Regions from separate parts of the Streptococcus sp. SCPM-O-B-15294 (M123) genome, predicted to be linked through region 1. Evidence: predicted binding sites of a transcription regulator. Region 1 holds the regulator's gene; the other holds the start of a gene.

Region 1 (8,056 bases):
GAGTATCCAACAAAAGGACGTGGTGGTAAAGGGATTAAAACTGCTAATGTGGCTGATAAGAATGGTCCTCTGGCCGGTCTCATGACTGTCAAAGGAGATGAGGATTTGATGATTATCACCAATACAGGTGTCATGATTCGTACTAGCGTCGCTAATATTTCTCAAACTGGACGTTCGACCATGGGTGTGAAAGTGATGCGTCTGGATCAAGATGCCCAAATCGTAACCTTTACAACGGTTCAAGCTGACGAAAAAGATGAGTCAGAGACTGAGACTGAAAGTGAAGGGTAGGATAAATAATGGCTTCAAGAAGAAAAAAGAAGAAAACAAGCTTACGCAATCGCTTGATTAATATCTTTGCTACCTTACTGATCCTTTTGTCTATTGCCTTGATCTTTAATGCTCCGATTCGGAACATGATCATGGTGTGGCATACCAATCAGTACCAGGTCAGCAAGGTATCGAAAAAGACCATCGATAAGAATAAAGATGCCAAGACTAGCTTTGATTTTAAAGAAGTCAAATCGCTTTCTACAGAATCTGTTATCAATGCCCAGTGGCAGGCGCAGAAGTTGCCTGTTATTGGGGGGATAGCAATCCCTGAGTTGAAGATGAACCTTCCGATTTTTAAAGGCTTAGATAATGTGGGACTCTATTATGGGGCTGGTACCATGAAAGAGGACCAGGTTATGGGGGAAAGGAATTACTCCTTGGCTAGTCACCATGTCTTTGGTTTGACAGGGGCAAATGAAATGCTCTTTTCTCCATTAGAACATGCCAAAGCTGGAATGAAAATCTATATCACTGATAAGGAAAAGGTGTATACTTATGTCATCAATTCTGTTGAGACAGTTACACCAGATCGGGTCGATGTCATTGCAGATCGTGAAGGGGTTAATGAAATCACCTTGGTGACCTGTGAGGATGCTGCAGCAACTTATCGTACGATTGTAAAAGGGACTTTGGAAACTTCAGTAGATTACTCAAAAGCACCAAAAGATATACTGGAAGCTTTCACAAAATCTTATAATCAAATGCAATTATAATCAACTTAAAAAGAGGTCCTTGACCTCTTTTTTTTCTGTTAATTTTCTGCCAACTTGTAAGAGGATAGTCATAAAATGTTACCTGACTGACATATTTTTGCATGCTTTCTATTTTATAATAGAAGAGTGATAGAAAGAAGCTTGGAGGAACTGAATGCGCACAGAAGATATCTATACTTTGTTAAGAAACTTCTATGGCTTACTGGTCAATGATTTCCCTAAAACAGCGCTCATTACCAAGGGGATCTACGAAGTTGAACAGGTCTTCGAAACCATTGAAAACATTCCTGATGATCAAGAACACTTAGTTCGATACGAAATTCGTCAATTTCTTGCTTCTTTGGAACAAGTGCAAGAATGCTATAGAATTAACTTCTCAAATGAAGAAACTCGAATTCTTGAAAACTTAAGAGAAGTAGTTTGTCCAATTTAATTTATACAGAATCGTCCTTTTTCCTCCTCAATTGCGAATTATTAATTGAGGAGGTTTTTTATGTATCATATTGTATTTCAAGAAACTGGTCTCTTACCTAGAGAACGTTTGCTAACAGAAGGACCTGATAAGCTCAGTCATCAAGAATTGCTGTCCATCTTATTACGGACGGGGAACAAAAATAAACCAGTCTACGAGATCGCTCAAGACCTGTTGGGATCACTAAAGAGTTTAAAAGAACTAGCTAGTATGAGTTTTCAGGAGTTACAGGAAATTCCAGGAATTGGGAAAGTAAAGGCCATAGAGCTGATAGCTGCTATTGAACTAGGGAAACGAATACAGACTTCTGAAGTGATTGAAACAGAACAAATCATGAGTAGTCAAAAGTTGGCAAAAATGATGCAGCAAAAAATAGGCCATGAGAAACAGGAACATTTACTGGCCTTATATCTGAATACTCAAAATCAAATTATCCATCAGCAAGTGATTTTTATTGGAACAGTCAATCGTAGCATTGCAGAACCAAGAGAAATCTTGCACTATGCCATCAAGCATATGGCGACATCCTTAATCTTGGTTCACAACCACCCGTCCGGGATCATTCATCCTAGCAAGAATGATGATGGTGTCACCCAACAAATGATTGAAGCCTGCAATTGTCTAGGAATTGTTTTCCTGGACCATCTGATTGTCTCAACTGATGATTATTATAGCTACCGGGAAGAAACAGATTTATTGGTATAGAAAAAGAGAGTGGGACAGAAATCGGTAATTCGTTAGAATTCGATTTTGTCGTCCCACCTCCGCACAGTTGAGTAGGGCTGTAAAAGCTGATAAAATCAGCGTGGTAGAGCCCACTCAACCACTGCGTCTTGCTCAACAATCCAAAGACAATTGAGAGGCTAGGACTTTTGTCCCAGCCTCTTTGCTTATCATGTATTCTTACGCATAAAGTAGAGAAGGGTTTGTAGTTCACTGGTTAGGTCGACATATTGGACTACCACATCTTTTGGAACTGTTAAGTGTACGGGAGAAAAGCTAAGGATTCCCTTGATACCAGCTTCAACCAGTAAATCTGCAACTTCTTGAGATTTTACACTTGGAACGGTTAAAATGGCTGTTTGAATCTCTTGTCCCTCAAGTTTTTCTTTTAGTGTGGAGATGCCGTAAATCGGAATACCATCTTTACTTTTAGTGCCGACTAACTTATGATCATCCGTATCGAATGCCATGACAATTTTCATTTTGTTTCGCTCATGGAAGCGATAGTGAAGAAGGGCACTCCCCATATTTCCAATCCCGACAATAGCAACATTGGTGATGGAGTTATCATTCAAGAGATCAGCAAAGAAGTTCATTAACTTTTTGACATCATAACCAAAACCACGTCGTCCAAGCTCTCCAAAGTAGGAGAAGTCTCGACGAACAGTTGCGGAATCAATCCCGATGGCTTCAGCGATCTGTTTTGAATTTGCTCGCTCAATTTTCTCTGCATTAAAGCGTTTAAAAATGCGGTAATACAAGGAGAGTCGTTTAGCAGTAGCACGAGGAATTGGATTAGTCTTATCTTGTTTCACAATATCACAACCTTTCAAATCTATTTTATAAAAAGTTTGTGAATAAAGCAACTATCTTCTACTAAAAAAACACCAAAACGGTGTTTTTCTTTCTTAATTGGAATTTCTTAAACTCTGATCAAACTGAATCAGATAGCGATAGAAGTCACCGATTTTTCCAGTGAAAGGTAAGGTTTGCCCCTTGTAGGTCACAGAAACAACCTGATAGGAATCTGGAATGGTCACACAACCTGAGAAGGCTAATAGACAGTGATCGATGTTGTCGTAGCTAACCTGACGTTCCTTCTGATATGCATCCAAATAGGTGAGGACTACAGGACTATTGGTCATTACTTTTCAATCCTTTCAAAGATTTCACGTTCAACTAAACTGTCCATGAGGAAGTAGAATTTTTGTTGGATAATCTTGTTTTCTGGGTTTTTAAAAATATTTACCAAACGAAGGCCTGACTTGTCAGTAATGTTAATTTTAAATCCTGTTAAATCCTTATTGATGATAATTTTTAACTTAAAGCCATCTCCACTATTTGGAATAGCTTCTAACAAACGATTTAATTCGTAGTTTCCAACCTTTGTTTGTGCAAAGGTATTGTCGCGTAGGGTATATTTTTTAATATTTGGATGGATTGCGTATGTGTAATCGCAGTTTGGTAATGAGACAGATGTTTCAAATGCCATGTAATTCTCCTAAAATTTTGTGAATAGTTGTTATAAAAGTATCGACTTCAGCAGTCGTATTGAATTCGGATAAACTAATGCGAATAGATTCCTTCAAGCGAGGTGAATCTTCGCCATAATAAGCTGCAAGGACATGACTTGGCTGAACAGTCCCCGCAGTACAAGCCGAGCCAGTTGATACTGAAATTCCCGCCATATCTAAACGAAGCAGTAAGATATCATTGATGATACCTGGGAAGCCGATGTTTAAGACATGAGGAAGTTTGGAGTCTGTGCTATTCAGATAGAAATCTAAATCTTCTAGGCCTGTTAGGATACGTTCAGATAAGCTCTGAATGTACTGATAATTTGCGTCTAACTGCTCAGTTGCTTCTTTGAGGGCTTGAGCCATTCCAGCAATTGAAATCAAGTTCTCTGTACTAGCTCGACGTTTGTCTTCTTGGTCACCACCGTGTAAGAGATTGAAGAAGTCAGGCTTTTTAGCATAGAGAAGACCAACTCCCTTAGGCCCGTGAAATTTATGGGCCGATGCGGTTAGAAAATCAACTCCTAGCTCTTCAGGGGCTACAGCAAGTTTACCAACGGCTTGAACAGCATCGACATGAAAAGCAGCAGGATGGTCTTTTAAAAGGTCTGAAATGTCCTTGATAGGCAAGAGATCACCCGTTTCGTTGTTGGCATACATGGTGGATACTAAAACTGTATCGGGACGAAGTGCAGCTCGAATATCTTCAGGTCGAATCTTTTGATCGACCGGTTGAATGATGGTTACTTCAAATCCATATTCTTGGACCAAGTACTCAATCGGTTCCAGGACGGCATGGTGCTCAATAGCCGTGGTAATAATATGCTTCCCTTGCTGTCTATGTTTGAGACAGTAGCCCTTTATAACAGTGTTATTGCTTTCGGTCCCGCCAGAAGTGAAGATAATCTGTTGACTAGAGGTCTTTAAACAAGTTGCAACGCATTCCCTAGCGTCTCTAAGAATCTTTTTCGCTTGGCGACCGTGGGAGTGGAGACTAGAGGGATTTCCGAAACTGGTTTCCATCGTTTCTGTCATCACCTTGATTACTCCTGGGCTTAGGGGAGTGGTTGCCGCATTGTCAAAATAAATCACGCCATCACCTTATTTCTTGTGGTATGCAAATAGTGGACTAACTGGTTTACGCTCTTGGATACGTACAAGGGCATCTCCAATCAATTCACTTGCAGTAATGTATTTTACATTTTTTGGTTTTTGCTCTTTGGTTGCTACAGAGTCTGTAACCAAAATCTCTTTAATCGGTGCTTGATTCAGTAGGTCTGCGGCTCCCTTAACGAAAAGTCCGTGACTAGAAACGGCATAAATCTCAGTGGCGCCGTCGCGTTGAACAATTTTTGCAGCCTCAGAGAAGGTTTTTCCTGTATTTAGAATATCATCGATCAGGATTGCTTTTTTACCTTTAACATCCCCTATGATGTAGCCCTCGTCACGGCTGGAATCGTCTTGGGCGTAGTCGATGATAGCAATTGGGGCATCTAGATATTCAGCAAGATTGCGTGCGCGTTTCACTCCAGAATTTTTAGGGCTGACAACCACTACATCTGAACCGGTTAAACCTTGTTTGATATAGTGATCCGCAAATAGAGGAATCGTGAACAAGTTGTCTACTGGGATATCGAAGAAGCCTTGTACTTGAACCGCATGAAGATCGAGGGTTACAACACGGTCTACCCCTGCCTTGACAAGCATGTTGGCAACTAATTTTGCTGTAATTGGTTCGCGAGGAGCAGCAGTGCGGTCTTGACGAGCATACCCAAAGTATGGAAGGACCACGTTTACGGTATGGGCACTTGCTCGTTGGCAAGCATCTACCATGATTAACAATTCCATTAAGTGATTGTTCACTGGGAAGCTAGTAGATTGGATGATGTAAATATCATATCCACGCACACTTTCTTCGATATTAATTTGGATTTCACCATCTGAGAATTGACGTGAAGAAAGCTTTCCGAGTGGGATGCCAGCAACTTCCGAAATTTTTTGTGCAATTTCTTGGTTGGAGTTGAGTGCGAAGAGCTTCATATTGTTTTTTTCTGACATGTGTTTGATCCTCATTTAGATATTTTTGTCTAGTCTTATTTTAGCAAAAAAATTCAGTAATTTCAGCTATTTAGCAAACTTTGAGCCAATCTTGCTACTTTACTTTTGGCTGGCTTGTATTCAATTTGTTTTTCCTTGAGAAATTCGTGAAAATAAGTTTCATCTGAAGCGGCATCCACCTCCATTTCTAACTCATAGTCCTCGATAGAGTTATAGCGACTACGGTCAAAAGCTAATAATCCTTTAGGGATTCTTTTCTCCCGTCTCTCTGTTTCTAGACTTCCCCAGACATCTAAGGAAGTTAGAGGAATGTCTAAATCAGTGAGAAAGCTGGCAATCTCACCTTTAGGGAATTTCTTCTTGGAGAGAAAGGTTTCTACTTGTTCAAAAGTAAGGGCTTGATTGTATTCAAAATGTCCCTCATCTTGCGGTACTTTAAGGGTTAGCTCAGCCCGATCAGCTAAGGTACGAATTCGCAAGGCCATCCGATGATTCCGGATAGCATGGTCGGGCGTATCAATATAGTGATTGGTTTGTCGGATAGGTGGTTGGTCTTTGAAAAAGTCTTCTAGAGAATGGTACTCTTCCTTGGTTAGTAAGGTTTTAAATTCAATTTCTAAATGATTCATAGCTACGTCCTTTTCTTTCGTTTGCAAGCTCTTTATGATATAATAATAGATGTGTTTATTTTATACAAAAAACTTTGAGATGACAAGGTGATTCAATGGCGATTGATTGGGAAAATTTTTTAGATCCCTATATCCAAGCAGTTGGGGAGTTGAAGATTAAACTTCGTGGGATAAGAAAGCAGTATCGCAAACAACAAAAGCATTCCCCAATCGAGTTTGTGACCGGTCGTGTGAAGCCGATTGAGAGTATTCTCGAAAAGATGGAACGCAGAAGTATATCTGAAGAGAACCTGGCTAAAGATATGCAAGATATTGCTGGTCTGAGGATCATGGTTCAATTTGTAGATGACGTAGACGAAGTCCTAGAAGTCTTGCGGAAGCGTCAGGATATGCGCGTGGTTCAAGAACGAGACTATATTCGTCACAAGAAATCAAGTGGGTATCGAAGCTATCATGTAGTGGTAGAGTATCCAGTAGATACCATTAATGGCTATGAAACGATTTTGGCAGAGATTCAGATTCGTACTTTGTCTATGAATTTCTGGGCCACCATTGAACACTCATTAAATTACAAATATAAAGGAGATTTTCCAGACGAGATTAAGAAGCGTCTTGAAGTCACCGCGAATTTGGCTTATCAACTCGATGAGGAAATGGGTGCCATTCGTGATGCCATTCAGGAGGCGCAAGCTCTTTTTGATCCAATGCATCGTAAATTAAACGATGGCGTCGGAAATAGTGATGATACAGATGAGGACTACAGGTAAAAAGGTTTCGATTATTCGGAATCGAAAACGCCAGAGCGAAGAGGTTTTTCAACAACTTCGTTATAAATTAAAAAAGAATAATTTTATCTTAACTGAGAAGCATCCGGATATCGTGATCTCTATCGGTGGGGATGGTATGTTGCTCTCGGCTTTTCATAAGTACGAGAGTCAATTGGATCGGGTTCGTTTTGTTGGAGTGCATACGGGGCATCTTGGATTTTATACGGACTATTTAGATGATGAGATTGACAAGTTGGTAGAAAATCTCAAGTTCGATACAGGTGCCAAGGTATCTTACCCAATCCTTAATGTCAAAGTGACTTTTGATAATGGGGATACGAAGATTATGCGAGCCCTTAACGAAGCGACAATCAAACGTAGCGATCGAACTATGGTGGCTGATTTAACCATCAATGGCGTTCATTTTGAGCGATTCAGAGGGGATGGTATTACGGTTTCGACCCCTACAGGTAGCACAGCTTATAATAAATCTTTAGGAGGAGCTGTGCTTCACCCGACGATCGAAGCGCTTCAGATTGCTGAAATCGCTAGTCTGAATAATCGTGTCTATCGAACTTTGGGGTCATCGATTATTGTTCCCAAAAAAGATAAGATTGAAATCACTCCTAGCCGGCCAGGTTTTCACATTCTCTCTGTTGATAATTCAACCTATTCCTATCGAAATATCGCCCATATCGAGTACCAGATTGATAACCACAAGATCAATTTCGTAGCGAGCCCAAGCCATACCAGTTTCTGGAATCGGGTCAAGGATGCCTTTATCGGAGATATTGACGAATGAGGTTCGAATTTATTGCAGATGAACATGTCAAGGTTAAAACCT
Region 2 (8,056 bases), on a different contig from region 1:
TTGACTATAGCAATTACAGAGATTTCCACTTCTCATTGACCAAAGAGCAATAAGGACAGGAAATTCTCTAATAAAAAAAAGAATGTTGACCCTCAACATTCTTTTTTTATGTTTTATTCACTTTCACAAATCAATTGGGTTAAACCCTTACTTCTTAGTCAGGGCCCAGCTCTTAGCCACAAGCTCAAAGAGAAGATCATCCTCCACTCGACCATCCAAGGGAATGCTGATCCAGTACTTCTTGTTCATATGATAAGCCGGATAGAAATGGGGTTCTTCTAAGAGTTGGCTGACATGATCCTGTTTAAGATTTAAGACCTCAATCTTCCCTTCCTGCCTCGCATCTAGCTTGGACCAGTCTATCTTCATCAAGACGCCAAACCATTTGAGATCCTTTTGATGACGGAAGACGCCCGAGTCCGGAGAACGGTCCCAGAGGTATTCGATAGGACGGTCATATTGCCGGCTGATCCAATCCACCAAGCGCTTGGTCTGAGGATACAAAAAATCTTTGACAGCAAAACAGGAGCTTCTGATATCCTCTAAGGCCTGCTGGCAAGCTTCTCTGACTTGGCCAACATATTGACCAACCATCTGGTCCATATGAAGCTGCACATAGTCGTCGCCTGTCTCCTGATCCACTAGCCAAAAATGCACTTGCTTACTTTGGACAGTCACATAGAGTGTGAAGTCTCCATCGAGGATTAGTTGCTCATAGTGATAGGCCTCTCCCTGCTCTGAAAACCCATAAGCCAGGGCTTTTTCTTTATCTATACTATACTTCTCAAAATAATCTGGTAAAAACACGTTCTACTCCTTTCCCTCCAGTATACCAAAAAACAAGAAAAAAGAGCTGAGATTTCTTCCTCAACTCATATGTATTTAAAAGACAACACGAGTTCCATGGACCTGATCCACTCCTGGAACGTCAAGGAAAAGCTGACGATTCTTCAAGGAGACACCGCCACCTGCCAAGATTTCTACCTGGCCATCCGCTAACTTAGCATACTCTTCGTAGCGCGCTAAACGTTGTTCTAAGTCTGTTTCTGGACTGCCGGCTCTTGTTAATAGTCGGGTCACGCCCACTTCCTTCATCCACTCGATCGTCGACGCTTGATCTTCTAGAGGAATCTGATCAAATGCCATATGCATGGTCAATTCATATCCTTGGCTAGCTTGGATGAAACAAAGCATAGCGTCTTTATCCAGCTGATTGTCAGCAGTCAAGACACCTACCGCCAAGCCATCAACACCCAGGTCACGGGCAATTTTCCAGTCTTCTAACATTATGTCTAGCTCTTGCTCAGAGTATACAAAATCTCCACCTCGTGGACGAATCATAACGATGACCTTTGCCTGATAATCTTTAGCAAGCTTCACAGCCTCTTTGATCACACCATAGCTTGGAGTCGTACCTCCAACCGCTAAGTTATCACATAATTCTACACGACGCGCTCCTGCTTGAAAAGCCTTCTCTAACAGTGTTATGTTCTCTGCACAAAATTCATATAACGGCATCCTAAATCTCCCTGTATTTGAAATCGTTTTCTTGTTCTACCTTACTCTTTTTTCATTTCTTTGTCAATTAGAAAAACCATCAGCCTCATCAGAAACCAATGGTTGATGCTTAATAGGAAATTGGAACAATAATCTGTAATACCATGTTCCCTTTTTCGACCTTCGCAGAATGGATTCGGTAGCCACTTGTCGGCATGGTCAATTGGATTTGATTCCCTATCATAGTAGCTCCTGTGCCCTCTTGGTTAACTTTTTCAGCAATCTTTGAAGCAACCAAGCTACGTGGAATCGGCAGATGTCCAAGACGGGCCCGTTCTAGGTTCAAGGTCAATTGTTGATCCGTCACACTAGCTGAAAAGTCCATGCTCACCATGGTTTCCACCGGTCCCAGTTCAATCGGAACCTGAACATTGATATACTCTCCATTCATAGCAACTGCTGTATTGAGGAGAGTTTCATCTGTCATTTCCCCTGCCATGGATTTAATAACTTGGCGCAATTGAGGAGAATTCAGTTGAAGCTCTGTTTGCAGGCCAGAAGCAGTCACGTCTGCTGTAGAGAAGCCTTCTTGAGCCAGATCTACCAGCGAAGTATTCACTGTTACATTTTTAAATTGCTCTTGAGTCGAAACCTTTGCTGGTATCAAGAAAACTGCTAAGACAATAACTAGGAGGAAGGTCAGTCCGATGAGTCGTTTGATCCATTTCCACATATGGTCACCTCTTTTCGTTTTGATGGATAGAAGAGAATTCACCTCTATCACTATTGATCTATTCTTTTTAAAATACGACTTCTATTCTACCCTAATTTTTCAAAAAAAGCGAACGAGAGGAATAAGGTGCACATAAGAAAAGAGGTGGAAAAAATCCCAACCCCTATTTGAATGTTAATGGAATTGCATCCCACCATCCACGATGATGGTTTGTCCTGTAATGTAGTTTGAATCAGGACCAGCAAGGAAGCTAACCGCTGCAGCGACATCTTCGGGTTCGGACAAACGTTTAAGGGTAATATCTTTAGCGAAAGTTTGCATACCCCATTCGTCATCTTTACCAGCGTTCTTACCAACTTCATGAGCGATATCATACATCATTGGAGTCTTAACGATACCAGGTGCATACGCATTGACAGTAATACCTGAATCAGCCAAGTCACGTGCCAAAGTTTGAGTGATACCACGAACTGCAAACTTAGTACCACCATAGACAGTCAAGTTAGGGTTACCTACAACACCTGCTTGTGAAGTTGCATTGATGATTTTTCCGCCATGGCCAAGCGCCTTGAATTGAGCTTGTGCAGCTTGAGCACCCCAGATGACACCACCAACGTTGATGGCAAAAGTGCGTTCAAATTGTTCTTCTGTAATCGTATCAAGTGGTGTAGTTGGAGCAACACCAGCGTTGTTAACGACAACATTTAAATCTCCGAAATGATCCACAACTTTTTGGAAAGCTGCAGCCACTTCAGCTTGTTTGGAGACATCAGCAACGACCGCAAAAGCATTCTCTGCTGATAACTCAGCTACTGCTTTTTCTGCTGTCTCAGCATTGTAGTCTAAGACTCCGACCTTGAAGCCATCTTGTACCAATCGTTTTGCAATCGCAAAACCGATCCCTTGACCTGCACCTGTGACAATAGCTACTTTAGACATATGATTCCTCCTTGGTATCCCCGATACCAGCAAACGTTCATAGAAGAACAGCAAAGGTTGACAGTCAGTTTTGGGTGAATCTATCATAAGTTCCTTCCAAAACTATGCTAACAGTATACTCCTTTGTGAAAAAAGTGTCAAATTCTGGCCTGTTATTTTCTAAAGTTATTCACAATCTATCTTATCTTTATTTAGTAATAAATTAACTGATCAAAATAATTTTGAAAAGGGTTTTATATCTTGACAAAAACACTCATATTACCTATTGTTTTGAGCCTTATCTCATGCTACACTAATTATAAGAAAATCAAACAATAAGAAGGTCAAACAATGAAAAAATTCATGGATAAATTGAATAACCTACCTAAGCCAGTTCAATACATTATTGCGATCATTATTTTCTTTATTGCGTTTTACATTTCTTATAGCTTGTTTTAAGTTAGAACGTACAAAGCTCTCTTTAGCTAATACAGTATTTTAAATGAGAGTGGGACAGAAATCGGTAATTCGTTAGAATTCGATTTCGTCGTCCCACCTCCGCACAGTTGAGTAGGGCTGTAAAAGCTGATGAAATCAGCGTAGTAGAGCTCACTCAACCACTGCGTCTTGCTCGACAATCCAAAGACAATTGAGAGGCTAGGACTTTTGTCCCAGCCTCTTTCATTTTTTTAAAACATTTTAAAGACTGCTACTGCAAGTACTGCACCGATGATTGGACCAACTACTGGGATCCAAGCGTAACCCCAGTCACCATCTCCTTTGTTAGGAATAGGAAGGAGGCTGTGCATGATTCGAGGGCCTAGGTCACGAGCTGGGTTAAGAGCGTAACCTGTAGTTCCACCGAGAGACAAACCAATCCCTACGATCAAGGTACCAACGGCAAAAGTACCAAGTCCTGCTTGAAGGTCATAAAGACCAAGTGCAAAGATAGTCAGAAGCAAGACAAAGGTTCCAAGGATTTCACTGATGACGTTTGAAGTAGTATCCTTAATAGCTGGACCTGTACTGAAGGTTGCAAGGATATTTCCAGGATTTTCTTCTGCTAGGTAATGCGGTTTGAACTGTAACCAGACAAGGACTTGCCCTACCATGGCTCCAGCGAATTGAGCGATGATATAAGGAATCACAGATGCCCAAGCTAGTCCACCATTAAGAGCGACCCCAATTGTCACCGCTGGATTCAAATGTGCCGGACTTAACTTACCAGAGATAAAGGCTGCCACTGCAACTGCAATCCCCCAACCAAGGGTAATGACAATCCAACCGGAGTTGTGGCTTTTTGTTTTTGGAAGAACCACTCCTGCTACGACCCCATTCCCTAATAGAATCAGGATTAGAGTTCCTAAAAATTCACCAAATATTTCTTTCATATACGTTATTCTCCATCAAAAAGAAGGGCCGGTTAGATATTCTTCTTTCCAACCCCTTTTTTGTTTTTCTTAATTTTTTAATGCTGTCAAGTCATTGTTTTCCAAAGCAACTTGCAAATCTTTTCGGTAGCCAGCTTTTTCTTCTTCTGACCATTCATAGAAGCGGCCCATTTCATCCAAAACAGGTTCGATCATCGCATCTAAACTATCGCGCATGAAGAGCATGTGGTTCGTCCGACGAAGAAGGAAGTCAACAGGGCTAAGAGCCAATTCATTGCGCATTGCATAGTGAAGTGACAAGGTATCTGCTAGGCTCAATCCAGGTGCTTGTTCCACGCTATGAGCAAGGGCGAAGACCTTAGGTGCATTAGAACCGTATAGGTTAGCTAGGTAGTGAGCTTCCTTGCTGTCCAATCCACGAGACACGCCGAGTTGAGCAAAGGCTTCAATTTCAGAATCCACGTTAGTTGGGTTAATTTCTCCACCTGATACTGGATAGGTCTTAGAGTTGATTAATTTGAACTGACGGTCGAACTCTTCCTTAAGTATGGTCAAGACACGTTCCATAGCTCCTTCAGCCATCTTGCGGTAGTCTGTAATCTTCCCACCAGCCAGAGTCAAAAGACCATTGTCATCGCGGTCTAAGCTTGATCCACGAGAAACAGCAGATGGATCCAAATGTTTTTCAGAAGTGCTACCTTCCAAGTGGCTGATTGCTGATTCAACATCTTCACGCGATTTTTCTTTAGAAAGATAGCCTTCAACTGTTGCAATCAAAGCATTAAAGCTTTCATCACTGATAGTGCCGTTGTTTCCACCATTGTAGTCAGAAGCACTGTTTCCTGAGATCAACGGACGAAGACCAGCCCAGCTACTTTCGATATCATCGATGGTGATGTGAGCTTCTGGGAAGCGGTTATTCACGATTCCTAACAAGTAGTCGACATCTTCTTGAGTTACTGTTGGATGCTCTAAGTCGCCAGTGTAGTCCGTGTCAGTCGTTCCGAAGTAAGTTTTGTTTTCACGTGGCAAGACGAAGACCATCCGACCATCTCCAAGACCAGTATCAAAGTAGACTGGTTGAGAAACTTTGATCTTGCTTGAATCTACGACCAAGTGAACACCCTTGGTTGGACGCATTTGTGAATGCTGCTCTCTATTATTTGAGAGGTTACGCACCTTATCGCTCCAAGGTCCAGTTGTATTAATCACCAAACGAGCCTTGATTTCAAAGACTTCATCAGTCAAGAGATCACGCGCCACTACACCTGTAATCTTGCCAGATTCATCAAAGAGGAATCCTTCTGCTTTTACATGGTTGGCGATGAGAGCCCCATCTTGGTTGGCACGTTTGATATTTTCAATCACCAAACGAGCATCGTTGTTACGGAAGTCTAGATATACCCCACCACCGACAAGACCTTCTTGTTTCAACTCAGGCTCACGAGCCAACACTTCTTCCTTGGTCAAGACCTTGTTGGCAGCTGGTGTATTGCTGACACCTGCCAAGAGATCATAGAGGTCCATGGCTACCTTGAGACGGAAGAGGCTAAAAGTTGCCCCATCTTCATCATAGACTGGTAAGAGCATTGGGTCTGGTTTTGGAATATGAGGAGCAATTTGTTGGACCACTGCACGTTCTGATACCGTATCTGATACCACTTCTACGTCAAATTGTTTGAGGTAACGAAGTCCACCGTGGACCAATTTTGTTGAACGGCTTGATGTCCCTTCCGCAAAGTCCTGCATTTCAATCAAACCTGTTTCAAGACCACTTGCTGCTGCCTGCAAGGCTACCCCAGCACCTGTGATCCCTCCCCCGATAATCAAAAGATCCAGGGTGCGTTCTTGCATTTTCTTAATCGATAATTCACGAGTTTTCTTTGAAAATTCCATAATTCTTCACTTTCTATCCTACTGAAGTCTTGACTAGTCTTCAATTTCTGCAAAGAGTTGGGTAGCTTTAACAGCTTTCTTCCATCCCTTGTAGAGTTGTTCTTTACGAGATTCGTTCATAGAAGGCTCGAAGAGTTCACCAGTTGCATTGAGTTCTTTCAATTCATCTAGGTCTTTCCAGTAGCCGACTGACAGGCCAGCAAGGAAGGCTGCCCCCAAAGCTGTTGTTTCCAAGTTTTTAGCACGAGCGATATCAATACCAAGAATATCCGCTTGGAACTGCATCAAGAAGTTATTCATAGCTGCTCCACCGTCCACTTTAAGGACTTGAATAGCCGTCTTAGCATCAACCTGCATAGTATCGATGATATCCCGTACTTGGTAAGCAATGGATTGAAGAGTCGCCTTAATAAAGTCTTCTTTGGTTGTTCCACGAGTCAAGCCAAAGACAGAACCACGAGCATTTTGATTCCAGTATGGTGCTCCTAGACCTGTGAAGGCCGGTACCACATAAACTTCATCATTGTTGTGAGAATCACGCGCATATTTTTCAGATTCAGGTGAGTTTTCCACCATACGAAGACCATCACGAAGCCATTGAATGGCACTACCCGCGATAAAGATGGATCCTTCTAAGGCATAGTATACTTTCCCGTTAATTCCATATCCAATGGTAGTTAGCAAGTTATTTTCAGATAGCTGCATCTCTTCACCTGTATTCATGATGATGAAAGATCCAGTACCGTAAGTATTCTTGACCATACCTGGTTCGAAGGCCAACTGTCCAAAGAGGGCCGCTTGTTGGTCACCCGCCATACCAGAGATAGGAACTTCTCCACCGTAGAAATGGAAAGGAGCTGTTTTTCCATAGATTTCAGAGTTTGAACGCACTTCTGGAAGCATAGCCTTAGGAATATTGAGGACTTCCAAAATCTCATCATCCCATTTTAGGTCTTTAATATTGTAGAGCATGGTACGAGCAGCATTTGAATAGTCTGTTACGTGAGAAGCTCCGTCTGTCAACTTCCAAACCAACCAAGTATCGATGGTTCCGAAAAGCAATTCTCCTTTTTCAGCCCGTTCTTGTGCTCCTTCTACATGGTCCAAGATCCAGCGAATCTTAGTTGCTGAGAAGTAGGCATCAATGACCAAACCTGTTTTTTGGTGGAATTTTTCGACATACCCTTGGCTCTTAAGCTGTTCAGCTAAAGGAGCAGTTTGGCGAGACTGCCAGACAATGGCATTGTAGATTGGAAGTCCAGTATTCTTATCCCAAACAACGGTTGTTTCCCGTTGGTTGGTAATTCCGATAGCTTCGATTTGTCCTGGTTTGATGCCACTCTCGATAAAGGCACCAGCGATAACAGACTGAACAGAGTTCCAGATTTCATTTGGATTGTGTTCAACCCAACCAGCTTGAGGGAAAATTTGCGTGAACTCTTTTTGACTAGAGCTTACTTTTTCTCCTTTTTTATTGAAAATGATGGCTCTTGAACTTGTTGTTCCTTGGTCAATTGCCATAATGTATTTTTCTTGTGACATGAACTGTCCTCCTGGGAAAAAGAAATATTCTTTAGGAGACGTACTCCTTACATTTTCTAGTATACAAAATAAACCGCTT

What was found. The regulator Rex, encoded in region 1, represses fermentation and respiration genes when NADH is low (regulators of the CRP and FNR family bind a similar motif). The targets are predictions, from matches to a motif close to TTGTGAANTANTTCACAA.
Region 2: AC3E8G_RS05170 ((S)-acetoin forming diacetyl reductase) is a predicted target of Rex. The motif match lies at 3,327-3,344, and genes of this name have one in related genera.

Annotation. Positions count from the first base shown of each region.
Region 1 is NZ_JBYQGU010000003.1:107,505-115,560, forward strand. Features, by position in the region: gene gyrA (DNA gyrase subunit A) at 1-291, shown strand, start outside; gene AC3E8G_RS03475 (class A sortase) at 300-1,046, shown strand; gene AC3E8G_RS03480 (porphobilinogen deaminase) at 1,201-1,479, shown strand; gene radC (RadC family protein) at 1,540-2,223, shown strand; gene AC3E8G_RS03490 (redox-sensing transcriptional repressor Rex) at 2,412-3,056, opposite strand; gene AC3E8G_RS03495 (DUF4649 family protein) at 3,150-3,386, opposite strand; gene AC3E8G_RS03500 (DUF1831 domain-containing protein) at 3,386-3,733, opposite strand; gene AC3E8G_RS03505 (cysteine desulfurase family protein) at 3,723-4,850, opposite strand; gene AC3E8G_RS03510 (ribose-phosphate diphosphokinase) at 4,860-5,816, opposite strand; gene AC3E8G_RS03515 (CYTH domain-containing protein) at 5,879-6,445, opposite strand; gene yjbM (GTP diphosphokinase) at 6,541-7,212, shown strand; gene AC3E8G_RS03525 (NAD kinase) at 7,196-8,014, shown strand; gene AC3E8G_RS03530 (RluA family pseudouridine synthase) at 8,011-8,056, shown strand, end outside.
Region 2 is NZ_JBYQGU010000005.1:127,821-135,876, reverse strand. Features, by position in the region: gene AC3E8G_RS05190 (hypothetical protein) at 1-53, shown strand, start outside; gene AC3E8G_RS05185 (MmcQ/YjbR family DNA-binding protein) at 148-807, opposite strand; gene AC3E8G_RS05180 (copper homeostasis protein CutC) at 883-1,518, opposite strand; gene AC3E8G_RS05175 (hypothetical protein) at 1,628-2,230, opposite strand; gene AC3E8G_RS05170 ((S)-acetoin forming diacetyl reductase) at 2,405-3,169, opposite strand; gene AC3E8G_RS05165 (MIP/aquaporin family protein) at 3,838-4,539, opposite strand; gene glpO (type 1 glycerol-3-phosphate oxidase) at 4,609-6,435, opposite strand; gene glpK (glycerol kinase GlpK) at 6,469-7,977, opposite strand.